2 regions of the Streptomyces sp. JLYT201 genome follow, and region 1 is predicted to be linked to the other one. Evidence: riboswitches for the same ligand, from Rfam matches in the RefSeq annotation. Region 1 holds a riboswitch; the other holds the start of a gene.
What was found. A riboswitch is a leader RNA that binds a small molecule or an ion and turns the genes downstream of it on or off. The one in region 1 is predicted to bind S-adenosylmethionine.
Positions count from the first base shown of each region.

Region 1 (8,420 bases):
CGGCGCGGTGGCCGTCGCCGAGGACCCCTTCGCGGACCCGGGCCTGCCGCCGCACGAGCACCGCGTCCAGGACATCGACGAGAAGGCCGCCCGGCGCTCCGAGCGCACGGTCGCGATGCTCTTCACGATCTCGATGCTGGCGACCGTCGGCTTCATCGCCTCCTACGTGGCGTTCCCGGTCGAGAAGAGCGTCTACATCTGGCCGATCGGGCACATCAGCGCGCTGAACTTCGCGCTCGGCATGACCCTCGGCGTGGCGCTGTTCTGCATCGGCGCGGGCGCGGTCCACTGGGCCCGCACCCTGATGTCCGACGTCGAGGTCGCCGACGAGCGGCACGCGATCGAGGCCGAGCCCGAGGTCAAGGCCAAGGTCATGGCGGACTTCGCGGACGGCGCGAAGGAGTCCCAGCTCGGCCGGCGCAAGCTGATCCGCAACACCATGTTCGGCGCGCTGACCCTGGTCCCGCTGTCCGGTGTCGTCCTGCTGCGTGACCTCGGTCCGCTGCCGGAGGACAAGCTGCGGCACACCCTGTGGTCCAAGGGCAAGCTGCTCGTGAACATGAACACGAACGAGCCGCTGCGTCCCTCCGACGTCGCCGTCGGCTCGCTCACCTTCGCCAAGCCGGAGGGCCTGGAGGAGCACGACCACGACTTCCAGACCCAGATCGCCAAGGCCGCCCTGATGATCGTCCGGCTCCAGCCCGACGACATCAAGGACAAGCGCGAGCTGGCGTGGTCGCACGAGGGCATCGTCGCGTACTCCAAGATCTGCACCCACGTGGGCTGCCCGATCTCCCTGTACGAGCAGCAGACGCACCACGTCCTCTGCCCGTGCCACCAGTCCACCTTCGACCTCTCCGACGGCGCCCGAGTCATCTTCGGCCCCGCCGGTCACGCCCTTCCGCAGCTGAAGATCGGCGTGAACGAGGAGGGCTACCTCGAGGCGCACGGCGACTTCGAAGAGCCCGTCGGTCCTGCCTTCTGGGAGCGCGGATGAGCACCGAGAACACCACGGCGACGGCGGCCCCGTCGACCGATTCACGCAAGAAAGCGCCCGCCGGCGAGCGGGTCGCGGACTGGGCCGACGGCCGGCTTGGGATCTACTCCCTGGCCAAGGCCAACATGCGCAAGATCTTCCCGGACCACTGGTCCTTCATGCTCGGTGAGATCTGCCTCTACAGCTTCATCATCATCATCCTCACGGGTGTGTACCTGACGCTGTTCTTCCACCCGTCGATGAACGAGGTGGAGTACCACGGCAGCTACGTGCCCCTGCAGGGCCAGCTGATGTCCGAGGCGTTCAACTCGACCATGCACATCTCCTTCGACGTGCGCGGTGGTCTGCTGATCCGGCAGATCCACCACTGGGCGGCGCTGATCTTCCTCGCCGGCATGTTCGTGCACATGATGCGCGTGTTCTTCACGGGTGCGTTCCGCAAGCCCCGTGAGGTCAACTGGCTGTTCGGCTTCCTGCTGTTCGTCCTCGGCATGTTCACCGGCTTCACCGGTTACTCGCTGCCCGACGACCTGCTCTCCGGCACCGGTGTCCGCTTCATGCAGGGCGCGATCCTGTCCGTGCCGATCGTGGGCACGTACCTGTCGATGTTCCTCTTCGGCGGGGAGTTCCCCGGCGGTGACTTCGTCGCGCGGTTCTACTCGGTGCACATCCTGCTGCTGCCGGGCATCATGCTCGGCCTCGTGGTGGCGCACCTGATCCTGGTCTTCTACCACAAGCACACGCAGTTCGCGGGCCCCGGAAAGACCAACAAGAACGTCGTCGGCATGCCGCTCCTTCCGGTCTACATGGCCAAGGCCGGAGGCTTCTTCTTCCTGGTCTTCGGTGTCATCGCGGCCGTCGCGGCGATCGCCTCGATCAACCCGATCTGGGCCATCGGCCCGTACCGCCCGGACCAGGTGTCCACCGGCGCCCAGCCCGACTGGTACATGGGCTTCGCCGAGGGTCTGATCCGTGTCATGCCGGGCTGGGAGATCAACCTCTGGGGCCACACGCTGGTCCTGGGCGTGTTCATCCCGCTGGTCATCTTCCCGCTGGTCCTCGCGGCCATCGCCGTCTACCCGTTCATCGAGTCCTGGGTCACCGGCGACAAGCGCGAGCACCACATCCTGGACCGCCCGCGCAACGCCCCGACGCGGACCGCGTTCGGTGTCGCCTGGGTGACCGCGTACATGATCATGCTGGTCGGTGGCGGCAACGACCTGTGGGCCACGCACTTCCACCTGTCGATCAACGCCATCACCTGGTTCGTCCGGATCTTCTTCTTCGTCGGACCGGTCATCGCGTTCGTCGTCACCAAGCGGATCTGCCTGGGCCTCCAGCGCCGCGACAAGGACAAGGTGCTGCACGGGCGCGAGTCCGGCATCATCAAGCGCCTGCCGCACGGTGAGTTCATCGAGGTGCACGAGCCGCTCGACCAGGACCAGCTGCACACCCTCACCGCGCACGAGCAGTACAAGCCGCTGGAGATCGGCCCGACGGTCGACGAGAACGGTGTCGAGCGCAAGGTGACGGGCTCGCAGAAGCTGCGGGCGAAGCTGTCCAAGGGCATGTACGGCGAGGACAGCCAGATCCCGAAGCCGACGGTCGACGAGTACAAGGAGATCACGAGCGGCCACGGCCACCACTGACCCTTAGGTCCCCGACCGTTGCAGGTCGCCACGGCGAGAGCCCCGTCCAGGTGTTGGACGGGGCTCTTCGCCGTCCCCGGGCTGGATAGGGTGGGGGCACCCGCAGCGGCGGGACGACCCCCTCGACGAACACAGACGAACACACAGGAGCGGCCATGAGCGCTGTGACCCCCGCAGGAGGCGACACCGCGGCGGCCCGTTCCTGGCCCGACGTGCTGAACGGACTCCTCGACGGCCGCGACCAGAGCGCCGACGACACGGCCTGGGCGATGGACCGCATCATGCGCGGCGAGGCGACCGACGCGCAGATCGCGGGCTTCGCCGTCGCGCTGCGCGCCAAGGGGGAGACCGTCGAGGAGATCTCCGGTCTCGTCCGCGCCATGTACGCGCACGCGCACGTCATCGACGTCCCCGGGCCGAGCGTCGACATCGTCGGCACCGGCGGCGACGGCGCCAAGACCGTCAACATCTCCACCATGTCCGCGATCGTCGTCGCCGGGACCGGCGCGAAGGTCGTCAAGCACGGCAACCGGGCGGCCTCCAGCGCGTCCGGCGCCTCCGACGTCCTGGAGAAGCTCGGCGTCAATCTGGAGCTGACGCCGCAGCGGGTGCGCGAAGTCGCGGACGAGGCCGGGATCACCTTCTGCTTCGCGGTGAAGTTCCACCCGGCGCTGCGCCATGTGGCCCCCGCGCGGCGCGAGCTGGGCATCCGCACCACGTTCAACTTCCTCGGCCCGCTGACCAACCCGGCGAAGGTCCGGGCTCAGGCCACCGGTGTCGCGGACGCGCGGATGGCGCCGATCCTCGCGGGCGTGCTCGCCGAGCGCGGCTCCTCCGCGCTCGTCTTCCGCGGCGACGACGGCCTGGACGAGCTCACCACCACGGCCACCTCCCGGGTGTGGGTGGTGCGCGACGGCGGCGTCCGCGAGGAGGCCTTCGACCCGCGCGACGTCGGTGTCGACCTGGTTCCCATCGAGGCCCTCCGGGGCGCCGACGCCTCCTACAACGCGGAGGTCGCGCGGCGGCTCCTGGACGGCGAGACCGGTCCCGTGCGCGACGCGGTGCTGCTGAACGCCGCGGCGGCGCTCGTCGCCCTGGAGCCGGGCGCGGGCCCGCTCGTGGAGCAGCTCCGCGCGGGCATGACGAAGGCGGCCGAGTCCATCGACTCCGGCGCGGCGAGGGCGGTGCTGGCGCGCTGGGTAGCCGCCAGCAACGCCTGAGCCCCGCCCGTAAGAGGCGCGGGGAACTGCGCGACCAGCCCCCACAAAGCCGCAGACGCGTCTGCCCTCAGCAGACGCGTCTGCGGCTTTTCGCGCGCTGAGCGCGCAGTTCCCCGCGCCCCTTCGGGGCACCTCGACCCAGCCCGGTTGACGGGGCCCGCCGGTCCGGATCGTGGACGGCGGTGTTGCGCTTGCAAGATCGTGTGGCAAAATGCTGCGCAGGTCATGAGTGACAGCGACTACGGCCCCGGCCCGCTGTCCGGCAACCCTCCGTCCGTGGCGGGGTGCCCCGGGTGAAGACCAGGCGGTGAACAGCAAGGTTCACCGCAAGCGCGGACCCCTCGCGTCACCAGGGGTCCTGGTCGTCGAGGGAGCAGTCTCGTGAGCCAGCGAATGCGATAGGGCCGAAGGCCCCGTTCTCCGTACCCCTTTCTTCCTTCTCCTGTGCCGTTGACCGGTCGCGTCGACCGCTGTCCGCACAGTGATCTCGCCTGCCTCTTACGGGAGTTCGCCATGTCTGCCTCCACCGCTGCCACCGCCACCGCCGCTGACGCCGGGTCCGCCGAGCCCTGCTGCGCCGAGCCGCTGCCCGTGCTCGGCCGCGACGTCACCGTGCCCCTCGTCACCGGCGGCGAGGTGACGTACGCGGCCCTCGACTACGCGGCCAGCGCCCCCGCGCTCCAGCGGGTGTGGGACGACGTGGCCGCGTACGCGCCGTACTACGGCAGCGTGCACCGCGGCGCCGGGTACCTGTCGCAGCTGTCGACCGACCTGTTCGAGAACTCCCGCAGGACGGTGGCCGAGTTCCTCGGCTGCCGGGAGGGCGACCAGGTGGTCTTCACCCGGTCCACGACCGACTCGCTGAACCTGCTCGCCGCCGCCCTGCCGGCCGACTGCCAGGTCTTCGTCTTCGAGACCGAGCACCACGCCTCGCTCCTTCCCTGGCGCGACGCGCGCGTCACGTATCTGAACGCCCCCCGTACGCCCGGCGAGGCGGTGCGCACCCTGGAGCGCGCGCTCGCCGACCGCGACCCCTACGGGCCCGCCCTGGTGTGCGTGACCGGTGCCTCGAACGTCACCGGTGAGCTGTGGCCGGTGCGCGAGCTGGCCGCCGCCGCGCACGCCCACGGGGCCCGCATCGTCCTCGACGCCGCGCAGCTCGCGCCCCACCACCCCGTGGACATCGCCGAGTTGGACGTCGACTGGATCGCCTTCTCCGGGCACAAGCTGTACGCGCCCTTCGGCTCCGGGGTGCTCGCCGGGCGGGCCGACTGGCTGGGCGAGGCCGAGCCCTACCTCGCGGGCGGCGGTGCCTCGCGCACGGTGACGCGGCGCGCCGACGGGGGAGTGGACGTCGAGTGGCACGACACGGCCGCCCGGCACGAGGCGGGCTCGCCGAACGTCATCGGCGCCTACTCCATCGCCGCCGCCTGCAAGGCCCTGACCGAGGCCGGGTTCGACTCCCTGGTCGCCCGGGAGCGGCAGCTCATCCGGAAGGTGCGCGAGGGGCTCGCCGAAGTGCCCGAGGTGCGGGTGCTCTCGCTGTTCGGCGACGACGCGCCCCGCGTCGGGGTCATCTCCTTCGTGGTCGACGGCTGGAACAGCTCGCACTTCGCGGCCGCGCTGTCCGCCGAGTACGGCATCGGCGTGCGCGACGGCCTGTTCTGCGCGCACCCGCTGGTGCGCACGCTCCTCGGCAGCGCCCCGGACGAGCCCGGCGAGTGCGGCGCCCCGGAGGCCGCCCCCGGCGAGCGGTCGCTGAACGCGATCCGCGTGAGCTTCGGCGCGGGCACCCCCGACGAGCACGTCGAGCGGTTCGTACGGGCCGTCAAGGAGCTGGTCAGCGACGGCGCGCGGTGGAGCTACCGCACCGAGGACGGGCGCTGCGTGCCCGACACCGGCGCCGACCCCGCGGCCACCGCCGCCTGACCCGGCAGGCGCGAGCCGAGCAGAATCATCCGCAGGGCCCGTTCGGTGGCGTCGGTGAGGAACTCCCCGCCCCGGCCGAGCGCCTCGGTGAGCGTGACGGGCGCGGGCAGGATCGCGCTGTAGGCGTCCACGCCCGCCGCCCGCACCAGGTGCGCCCCGTCGCCGATGGTGCCCGCGAGGGCGAGCACCGGGCGGCCGAACCGCTTGGCGCGGCGGGCCACTTCGGCCGGGACCTTGCCGCGCGGCGTCTGCCGGTCGAGGGCGCCCTCGGCGGTGACGACCAGATCGGCGCGGGCCAGGCGGGCGTCCAGGTCGAGGTGGTCGAGGAGCACGTCGAAGCGCGGCAGCAGCCGGGCGCCGAGCGCGGCGAGGCCCGCGCCGAGGCCGCCGGACGCGCCGGTGCCGGGGCCGTGGAACAGATCGGCGCCGACGTTCAGGTCGCGGGTGAGGACGTACGCCCAGCGCTCCAGGCCCGCGGCGAGCTCCTCGACCTGGGCCGGGGTGGCGCCCTTCTGCGGGCCGAAGACGCGGGCCACGCCCTGCTCGCCGCACAGGACGTTGTGCTGGTTGCAGGCGACGAGCAGCTCGGCCCCGGCGAGGCGCGGGTCGGCGGCGGAGGCGTCGACGCGGTGCAGACGCGGCAGCTCCCGGCCGCCCTGCGGCAGCTCCCAGCCGTCGGCGTCCAGGAGCCGCACGCCGAGGGCCTGGAGCGCGCCCGCGCCGCCGTCCGACGTGCCCGAGTCGCCGCAGCCCACCAGGATGCGGCGGGCGCCCGTGTCGAGCGCGGCGCGGATCAGCTCGCCCACGCCGTACGTCGTGGTGGCGCCGGGGTCGCGCAGCTCGCGCGGCACCAGGCGCAGGCCCGCGGCGGCCGCCATCTCCACCACGGCGGTGCCCGAGTCGAGGAGCGCGAAGTGGGTGCCGATGCGCTCGCCGAGCGGGCCGGTGGCGGGCAGCGCGACGAGCCGCCCGCCCGCGGCCGCGGCGAGCGCCTGGGCGGTGCCCTCGCCGCCGTCCACGAGCGGGATCAGGTCGACCTCGGCGTCGGGCAGGACGCGCCGGACGCCCTGCGCGATGGCCTCGGCCGCGGACTGGGCGGACAGGGACTCCTTGAAGCCGCTGGGGGCGATGGCGACACGGCGGAGCGAGGACGGCGCGGGGGGCGTGTGCGGCATGGGGCGTACTCCTTGAGGGCGGGGGCGGGGCTCAGCGGCTGACGGGCACGCCGAGCAGCGGCCACACCGCGAGGGCGAACAGCAGGACGAGCGCGGCCGTGAGCGGGGCCAGGACGGCGGAGAGCCGCAGCAGGTCGCGCGGGGTGTAGGTGGGGGTGCCGGGGACCTCGGCGAAGAGGGTGACCGGCTTCGCGGAGGCGGGCAGGGTGTGGCAGAAGCCCGCGGCGGCCGTGGACGCGAGGGCCGCGGCGACCGGGTTCACGCCCGCGCCGAGGGCGGCGGCCACGACCAGCGGCACGAGGACCGACGAGCGGGCCGAGCGGGACTGCAGGACCAGATGGGCCGCCGTGCTGACCGCGACGACGACGGCGAGGAAGAGCCAGGGCGGCACGTCGACGGGTAGCCCCGCCACGAGCCACCGCGCCGCGCCCGAGTCGGCGAGCGCCACGCCCATCGCCATCGTCGCGGCCATGAAGAGCAGCAGCGACCACGGCACGGTCTTCAGGGCGTCCTTGAGGCGGACGGTGCCGAGCGCGGGCGAGGCCGCCACGACCGCGCCGATCAGCGCGACCACGGCGGGCGGGACCCGGTGCAGCGGCTCGCTGCACCACAGCGCGACCACGGTGGTGAGCAGCAGCGCGCAGCGCGTCTCCGCGGGCTCCCAGGGCCCGGTCACGGGGCGGTCGCTGTGTGCCTGGATGTCCTCGGCGGTGATCGCGACCGGCCCCTCGCGGTCCGCGCGGCGCGTGGTCGTCAGGAGCACGGCCTCGGCGGCGAGGTGGGACGAGACGATCGCGAGCGGCAGGCCGAGCAGCAGCCACTTCGTGAAGCCGATCTCCTGCCCCGTGCTCTCCCACAGGACGGACACCGTGATCAGATGTGCTCCCGCCCCGATCAGGGTCGCGACCGCGGACAGCAGGATGACGGTCGGGAAGAGCAGCGCCAGCATCACCACCAGGCGCCTGCGGTCGGCGAGGACCTTGGAGAGGGCGAGGAAGACGGGCAGCGCGAGCGCGGCCCGGCCGGAGGTGGCGGGCACCGCGAACGCCGTGACCACGAGCGCGGCGGTCGTCAGATGGGTCAACTGCCGTACGCTGCGCGCCCCGCTGACCAGGAACGCCGCCGCGCGCCCCGCCAGCCCGCTGCGCGCCACGGCGGCGGCGAGCACGAACGCGCAGATCAGCAGCCACACGGTGGCGTCCCCGAGGGTGCCGAAGAGGGTGTCGCTGCTGATCACGCCGGTGGCGGTGAGGGCGAGCCCCGCGCCGAGCGCGATGTACGTGTCGTCGATGGGCGTGCCGATCCAGGCGCAGGTGGCGAGCGCGAACACGGCGAGCGTGAGCCGGGCGTCGCCGCCAAGGCCCGCGAAGGTGCCGGGGGCGGCGAGGAGCGCGCACAGGCTCAGGGCCAGGCACAGGAGGATCAGTTGCCGCGGGGTCGCTGTCACGCG
Region 1 is NZ_CM182551.1:7,135,459-7,143,878, forward strand. It holds gene qcrA (cytochrome bc1 complex Rieske iron-sulfur subunit) at 1-997, shown strand, start outside; gene qcrB (cytochrome bc1 complex cytochrome b subunit) at 994-2,646, shown strand; gene trpD (anthranilate phosphoribosyltransferase) at 2,802-3,866, shown strand; SAM riboswitch class IV at 4,088-4,205, shown strand; gene AC5WAM_RS30195 (aminotransferase class V-fold PLP-dependent enzyme) at 4,380-5,795, shown strand; gene AC5WAM_RS30200 (glycerate kinase family protein) at 5,729-6,970, opposite strand; gene AC5WAM_RS30205 (SLC13 family permease) at 7,002-8,417, opposite strand.

Region 2 (8,420 bases), 1.7 Mb from region 1:
AGGGCCGGGCCGTCGCGGTGCACACGCGCCGGGCCGAGGACCCCCAGGCCGCCTTCGACGCCCTGCGCGGGCCCCTCGGCGAGCTCGCCGCCCGCCACGGGCTGATCGTGGAGCCCGGCCGGATGGTCCTGGAGCTGCGGCCGCCCGGCGTGGACAAGGGCGTGGCCCTCACCGAGTACGTACGCGAAGTGGGCGCCGAGTCGGTCCTCTACGCGGGGGACGACCTCGGGGACCTGCCCGCGTTCGCCGCCGTGGACAAGCTGCGGGCGGACGGCGGGGTGCGGGGGCTCCTGGTGTGCAGCGGCAGCGCGGAGGTCGCGGAGCTCGCGTCCCGCGCCGACCTGGTGGTCGAAGGGCCCGCCGGCGTGGTCGGGCTCCTGACCCGGCTGACCGCCGACCTCGCCTGAACGGCGCGGCTAGGACTCCAGCGCCGCGAGCTGGTCCAGGAACCAGCGGGCGGGCGGCAGGGCCGTGGCCGCGACGGCCAGGCGCTTGGTGCGTTCGGCGCGCTCCGCTGCGGGCAGCAGCAGGGCCTCGTGGAGCGCGTGGGCCGTCCCCGTCACGTCGTACGGATTCACCGCGAACGCGTCCTCGCCGAGCTCCTCATAGGCCCCGGCCTCGCGCGACAGCACCAGCGCGCAGCCCTCGTCGGAGACGACGGGGACCTCCTTGGCGACCAGGTTCATGCCGTCCCGGATGGGGTTGACCAGGGCCACGTCGGCGATCCGGTACGCGGCGAGGGAGCGCGCGAAGTCGTCCTTGACGTGCAGCACCACCGGCGTCCAACCGGCCGTGCCGAAGCGGGCGTTGATGCCCTCGGCGACGCGGGAGACCTCCGCCGTGTAGGAGCGGTAGACCGCGAGGTCCTGCCGCGAGGGGTAGGCGAACGCGACGTGCACCACCCGCTCGTGCCACTCGGGGTGCTCGTCGAGCAGCAGCTCGTACGCCCGCAGGCCCCGGACGATGTTCTTCGACAGCTCGGTGCGGTCCACCCGGACGATGACCTTCCGCCCCGCGCCCACCTGCTCGCGCAGGCTCACGAGCCGCTCCTCGACGTCCGCGCGCCGCGACCGCTCCCGCAGGAAGTCCGCGTCCGCGCCGAGCCCGTGCACCCCGATCCGCGTCCCCGACGTGCCGCCGAGCAGCCGCACGCAGCAGTCCGTGAACGCGTCCGCCCACCGCCCGGTGAGGAAGCCGAGCCGGTCCGCGCCCAGCATGCCGCGGAGCAGCCGCTCGGCGATGTCGTCGGGCAGCATGCGGAAGTAGTCGACGGGCGCCCACGGGGTGTGCGAGAAGTGCCCGATCCGCAGGTCGGAGCGGAGCTCGCGGAGCATCCCCGGCACGAGCGCGAGGTGGTAGTCCTGCACCAGGACCGCCGCGCCGGGCGCCGCGCTGTCGGCGAGCACCTCCGCGAAGGCCTGGTTGTACTGCTCGTAGGCGGCCCACTGGGCGCGGAACTCGGGGCCGAACTCCGGCTCCAGAGGCGTCTGGTACAGCATGTGGTGCACGAACCACAGCACCGAGTTCGCGATGCCGTTGTACGCCGCCGCGTGGGTCTTCGCGTCGATGTCGAGCATGCGCACGCCGGGCTCGGAGACCCCGCGCCGCACCGCCTCGCGGTCGCCGTCGCCGAGCGCGGAGCACACCCACAGCGCGTCCGCCTCGTCGCCGATGGCGCTGAGCCCCGACACGAGCCCCCCGCCGCCGCGGCTCGCGGTCAGCTCGCCGTCGTCCCCGACGGCGTACGAGACGGGGCCGCGGTTGGACGCGACGAGGACTCGGGCGGCGGCGTGAACGGAGACCATGTTGGCGAACCTAGCCCGAGCCGGGTCCACGTAAACGCGCACCCGTGCGAGTGGCTCCTCACTTGGCCGACTCGACGGGAAGCCGTCCTGCCGGGAAGCCGCCCTGTGGGGCAGCGCCCCAAAGGGGCGCGGGGAACTGCGCGACCAGCCCCCGACAGCCCGCAGACAAAATCCAGCCTCGCCCCGCAGGACCGTTCAAGCCACGCGCCGCGCTTCGTACTCCTCGATCTCCGTCATCGGCGGCCGCTCCTCCGTGTCCACCGGATACGTCCGCGGCTCGAAGCCCGACGCGCCCCGGACGAACTGCGTCAGCTCGGGGCGCACGAGATGGGCGCGGGCGAGCCGCAGCTGCGCCGTGCGGTAGATCGACGCGGCCATCCGGCCGAGCGCCTGCCCGTCCTGGTGGCGGTGCTTGCGCACCCCGACGTCGACCTGCGCGAGCGCGTCCAGGCCGACGGTGTGCAGCGCGTCCACGAGCAGCCCGAGCTCCACGCCGTACCCGACGGGGAAGGGCAGGCGCTCCAGGAGCGACCTGCGGGCCGCGTACTCGCCGCCGAGGGGCTGGACGAAGCCCGCGAGCTGGGGCCAGTGCATGTTGAGCAGGGGGCGCGCCATCAGCTCGGTGACGCGGCCGCCCTGGCCCGCCGTGGCGCCGGGGCCCTCGCCGTCGGGGTCGCCGGGGGCGCCGGGGCCGTCGAGCATCGTCAGCGGGCGGTCGTACATGGCCTTCACGAAGTGCACGTCCGGCTCGGTGAGCAGCGGGCCCACGATGCCGGTCACGAAGTCGGCCGAGAACTCCTTCAGATCGGCGTCCACGAACGCGATCACATCACCGTGCGTGACCAGGAGCGACCGCCACAGGACCTCGCCCTTGCCGGGCACCGCCGGGACGCGCGGCAGGACGTCGTCCCGGCGCACGACCCGGGCGCCCGCGGCGCGCGCCACCTCGGCGGTGCGATCCCGCGAGCCGGAGTCCACCACCACGAGCTCGTCGACCAGGGGGATCTTCTCGACCAGCTCGCGACGGATCTCCGCGACGATCTCCCCGACCGTCCGTTCCTCGTCGAGCGCGGGCAGCACGACGCTCACCGTGGTGCCCGAGGCCCGCTTCGCGGCGGTGAGACGGTCCAGCGGGCGGTCGGTCACGGACCAGGAACGCCTGCTCAGCCAGCGCTCGACCTCTTCCAGCACGCGGGTTCCTCCCGTTGGTGGCCGTATGTGATCCATCTCGCGGTTCGGACGACTATCTCAACTGTCCTGGCCGTCGGTTACAGTCTTGAACAAGGCCGGTGACCATCGCATGTCGGGGGTCGCCGTCCGTCACGGGTGCCACTGGCGCCCCGCGTACAACAACCGAATACCGCTCATCCAGAGGGGCAGAGGGATACGGCCCGTTGAAGCCCCGGCAACCCTCCAGCCGGTCTCGTAGCCGCCACAGGCGCACCGCGAGGCTCCCGGCTCGGGAAGGTGCCAATTCCGTCTCGTGGCGAGATGCGCCGCGAGGAAGATGAGGAGAAAGGGCCTCGCCTCCATGGCTGTGCAGACCGTCGACACCACGTCCCCCGAGGGCACCGCGGACGCCACCGTCGACCTGGGACCCGCCTCGGGTCTCTCCTGCCGCGAGTGCGGCACCGTCTTCCCGCTCGGACCGATCTTCGCCTGCGCCGAGTGTTTCGGCCCGCTCGAAGTCGCCTACGACCTCCCCGTCGGCGACCCCGAGGCGCTCCGGGCCAAGATCGAGTCCGGCCCCGCGAACATCTGGCGGTACGCCCCGCTGCTGCCCGTCCCCGCCGACGTGGCGGACAAGCCGAACCTCAACCCCGGCTGGACCCAGCTCGTCAAGGCCGACAACCTCGCCCGCGAACTGGGCGTCGAGCAGGGCAAGTTGTTCGTCAAGGACGACTCCGGCAACCCCACGCACTCCTTCAAGGACCGCGTCGTCGCGCAGGCCCTGGAGGCCGCGCGCGCCTTCGGCTTCACCACGCTGTCCTGCTCCTCCACGGGCAACCTCGCCGGGGCCGTCGGCGCCGCCGCCGCCCGCGCGGGCTTCCGCTCCTGCGTGTTCATCCCGCACGACCTGGAGCAGGGCAAGGTCGTCATGGCCGCGGTCTACGGCGGCGAGCTCGTCGGCATCGAGGGCAACTACGACGACGTGAACCGCTTCTGCTCCGAGCTCATCGGCGACCCGCTCGGCGAGGGCTGGGGCTTCGTCAACGTGAACCTGCGGCCGTACTACGGCGAGGGCTCCAAGACCCTCGCGTACGAGATCTGCGAGCAGCTCGGCTGGGAGCTGCCGGACCAGCTCGTGATCCCGATCGCCTCCGGCTCGCAGCTCACGAAGATCGACAAGGGCCTGAAGGAGCTGATCAAGCTCGGTCTGGTCGCGGACAAGCCGTACAAGATCTTCGGCGCCCAGGCGGAGGGCTGCTCGCCGGTCTCCGCCGCCTTCAAGGCGGGCCACGACGTCGTCCGCCCGCAGAAGCCGAACACCATCGCCAAGTCCCTCGCCATCGGCAACCCGGCCGACGGGCCGTACGTGCTCGACATCGCCCGGCGCACCGGCGGCGCGGTGGAGGACGTCACCGACGAGCAGGTCGTCGACGCGATCAAGCTCCTCGCCCGCACGGAGGGCATCTTCGCGGAGACCGCGGGCGGCGTGACCGTCGGGGTCACGCGCAAGCTGATCGAGGCCGGTCTCCTCGATCCCTCGCTGACCACGGTGGTCCTCAACACCGGTGACGGCCTGAAGACCCTCGACGCGGTCGCCGCCACCTCGCAGGCGACCGCGACCATCCGGCCGAGCCTGGATGCGTTCCGCTCCGCGGGGCTTGCGGGCTAGCGCCGTAGAGTCGCAGGTCCTCATTTCGTCAGCGGGTTCGCTGTGGCTGGTCGCGCCCCCGCGGCGGAGCCGCACATCGACATAGCCCCGCGCCCCCTGGGGCGCTCCCGTACCGGGTGCCCTGTCTGAACTACCGAGGTGAAGAGTATGAGCGTCAACGTTCGCATCCCGACCATCCTTCGTACGTACACCGGCGGTCGGGCGGAGGTCTCCGCCGAGGGCGCCACCCTCGCCGAGGTCATCGCCGACCTGGAGAAGAACCACGCCGGGATCGGCGCCCGCGTCCTGGACGACCAGGGCAAGCTGCGCCGCTTCGTGAACGTGTACGTCAATGACGACGACGTGCGTTTCGAGCAGGGCCTCCAGACCGCGACGCCCGACGGCGCGGGCATCTCGATCATTCCGGCGGTCGCCGGCGGCTGAGCCGTTCCGGAACCGCCACGGGGAACTCGCGGGGCCGTTTCGTATACAACGGCTCTTGTTCCTACGCAGAGTTACCTCGATTGCCCCCTCCGCGAGAGAAGCGGAGGGGGCAATTCTGCATGGTTGAGCGCGGTACAGTTGGGAATGGAGCTTCGTTTTTGATGTCGGGCGGCATGAGTCGCCTCGGTGAAGTCGGCCGCGGAGCCGACAAGAAGCAGCCAAAGTGTCCTGCCTATTTGAGCCGAACGTGGCTTTTGTCTGGCCCGACTTGCCCTGAACGCCGGTGAATTCTCCGCATATCGACGACCGGCCGTGCCCAGAATTCTCGTCCGATTGACCTGTTGCAGACGGCAGTTGGACAGATACATTCAGCCGCGGTCGACGCGTTCCGGCGCACATCCCCCAACCCATGGGGGGTGAGGTCTGACCCGGGTCCGTGAAGTGCGGTCCTGCGCAAGGGCCAGTAATAGGGGAGTTAGGCATGGCTCAGGGCACCGTCAAGTGGTTCAACGCGGAGAAGGGATACGGCTTCATCGCGGTCGACGGTGGTGCGGATGTATTCGTCCACTACAGCGCGATTCAGATGGACGGCTACCGCACCCTGGAAGAAGGTCAGCGAGTCGAGTTCGAGATCTCGCAGGGCCAGAAGGGTCCGCAGGCGGACATGGTCAAGCTCGCCGTCTGATCGGCTTGGCGCGATCGGCCACCAGCGACGCGTGGGCCCGCCTCCCGGTTCGGGAGGCGGGCCCTCCTCTGTTGGGCCCCGCTCCAGCCGGGGCCCGGGGCCCCCGCCGACGCCACCGCTCCGCGGCGGATCCTCCCCGCCCACCCACCCGTGACCAGGCGGCTGCGCCGCGCGGGCGGCCCGTCCGCCCTGTCGTCCGTCGCTCGGGTGCGGGCTGTCGCCCCCGAGGCCGCCGCTGCCGCGGCGGGTGCCCTCCCACCCACCCATGGCCAGGCGGCTTCGTCGTGCGGTGGGTCGTCCGTCCTGTCGTCCCTCGTGTGCGGGCTGTCGCCCCCGCTGGCGCGGCGGGTGCCTCCCACCCGCCCACCCATGGCCAGGCGGCTGTGCCGTGCGGCGGGGCGTTCGCCCTGTCGTCCGTCGCTCGTGTGCGGGCTGTCGTCCCCGCTGGCGCGGCGGGTGCCTCCCTCCCTCCCGCCCGCCCGTGGCCAGGCGGCTGTGCCGTGCGGCGGGGCGTTCGCCCTGCCGTCCCGTCGTCTCTCGGGCGCGGGTTGTCGCCCCCGGCGCCGCCGCTCCGCGGCGGATGTCTCCCACCCACCCGCCCGTTTGCTCGGCGGTGCACTGTGCGGGCGGGGAGGTGGCCTCTCGCTCGTGCTGTGAAGCTGCCTGGTCATGGGTGGGCGGGTGGGAGGGCATCCGCCGCGCCAGCGGCGGCCTTGTGGGTTCCGGCTCGCACCCGAAGGAAGCCGGTTTGCTCGGCCGTGCGCGGAGCGGCGGTGTTGTGGGCGGCGGCCCGCGCCTGGCGGGCGGTGGGGGCTGAAGGGTGCCGGTTTGCCCGGCAGGGCACTATGCGGGCAGGGAGGTGCCCTCGTGCTCACGCTGCGGGCTGGCTGGTCATGGGCGGGCGGGTGGGGAAGATCCGCGGCGGCGGCAGCGGCAGCAGCAGCAGTGGTAGCGGCGGCGTCGGCGGCCGGGGTCCGCGCCCGGCGGGCGGTGGGCGCCGGGGGAAGCCGGACCCCAGACCGTGGGGGCGACCTTGCACTCGGAGGGGGCGAGTGCTAATCATTGGCGTTAGCACTCTACGAGTGAGAGTGACAGAAGGACCGGGTGGGTGAGGTCCGCAGGCCGGGTGGGGCAAGGAACCACAAGGCAGGCAGACCGTCCGTCGCGGGCGCCGGCGCGGTCCGAGTTTTTCCACCCCTGTCCGGGAGGACCACTTCACATGGCCAAGATCATCGCGTTCGACGAGGAGGCACGGCGCGGCCTCGAGCGCGGCATGAACCAGCTCGCCGACGCCGTCAAGGTGACCCTGGGCCCCAAGGGTCGCAACGTCGTCCTCGAGAAGAAGTGGGGCGCCCCCACGATCACCAACGATGGTGTGTCCATCGCCAAGGAGATCGAGCTCGAGGACCCGTACGAGAAGATCGGCGCCGAGCTGGTCAAGGAGGTCGCGAAGAAGACGGACGACGTCGCCGGTGACGGCACGACGACCGCGACCGTCCTGGCCCAGGCGCTGGTCCGCGAGGGCCTGCGCAACGTGGCCGCGGGTGCCAACCCCATGGCCCTGAAGCGCGGCATCGAGAAGGCCGTCGAGGCCGTCTCGGGCGCCCTGCTCGACCAGGCCAAGGAGGTCGAGACCAAGGAGCAGATCGCCTCCACGGCCTCCATCTCCGCCGCCGACACCCAGATCGGCGAGCTCATCGCCGAGGCCATGGACAAGGTCGGCAAGGAAGGCGTCATCACGGTCGAGGAGTCGCAGACCTTCGGTCTGGAGCTCGAGCTCACCGAGGGCATGCGCTTCGACAAGGGCTACATCTCGGCGTACTTCGCGACCGACATGGAGCGCATGGAGGCCGCGCTCGAGGACCCGTACATCCTCATCGTCAACTCCAAGATCTCCAACGTGAAGGACCTCCTTCCGCTCCTGGAGAAGGTCATGCAGTCGGGCAAGCCGCTGCTGATCATCGCCGAGGACGTCGAGGGCGAGGCCCTGTCCACGCTGGTCGTCAACAAGATCCGTGGCACCTTCAAGTCCGTCGCCGTCAAGGCCCCGGGCTTCGGCGACCGCCGCAAGGCCATGCTCGGTGACATCGCCATCCTCACGGGCGGCACGGTCATCTCCGAGGAGGTCGGCCTCAAGCTGGAGAACGCCGGTCTCGACCTGCTCGGCCGCGCCCGCAAGGTCGTCATCACCAAGGACGAGACCACGATCGTCGACGGTGCCGGTGACTCCGAGGCCGTCCAGGGCCGCGTGAACCAGATCCGCGCCGAGATCGAGAACAGCGACTCGGACTACGACCGCGAGAAGCTCCAGGAGCGCCTGGCGAAGCTCGCGGGCGGCGTGGCCGTCATCAAGGCCGGTGCCGCGACCGAGGTCGAGCTCAAGGAGCGCAAGCACCGCATCGAGGACGCCGTTCGCAACGCGAAGGCGGCTGTCGAGGAGGGCATCGTCGCCGGTGGTGGCGTGGCCCTGCTGCAGGCCTCCTCGGTGTTCGAGAAGCTGGAGCTCGAGGGCGACGAGGCCACCGGTGCCGCCGCCGTCAAGCTGGCTCTCGAGGCCCCGCTGAAGCAGATCTCCGTGAACGCCGGCCTCGAGGGTGGCGTCATCGTGGAGAAGGTCCGCAACCTCACCCCCGGTCACGGCCTGAACGCCGCGAACGGCGAGTACGTG
Region 2 is NZ_CM182551.1:5,391,784-5,400,203, forward strand. It holds gene otsB (trehalose-phosphatase) at 1-407, shown strand, start outside; gene AC5WAM_RS22585 (alpha,alpha-trehalose-phosphate synthase (UDP-forming)) at 417-1,805, opposite strand; gene AC5WAM_RS22590 (glucosyl-3-phosphoglycerate synthase) at 2,001-2,996, opposite strand; SAM riboswitch class I at 3,167-3,319, shown strand; gene thrC (threonine synthase) at 3,313-4,644, shown strand; gene AC5WAM_RS22600 (MoaD/ThiS family protein) at 4,792-5,067, shown strand; gene AC5WAM_RS22605 (cold-shock protein) at 5,549-5,752, shown strand; gene groL (chaperonin GroEL) at 6,972-8,420, shown strand, end outside.
Region 2: linked by a shared signal. The riboswitch ahead of thrC (threonine synthase) and the one ahead of AC5WAM_RS30195 (aminotransferase class V-fold PLP-dependent enzyme) in region 1 are both predicted to bind S-adenosylmethionine.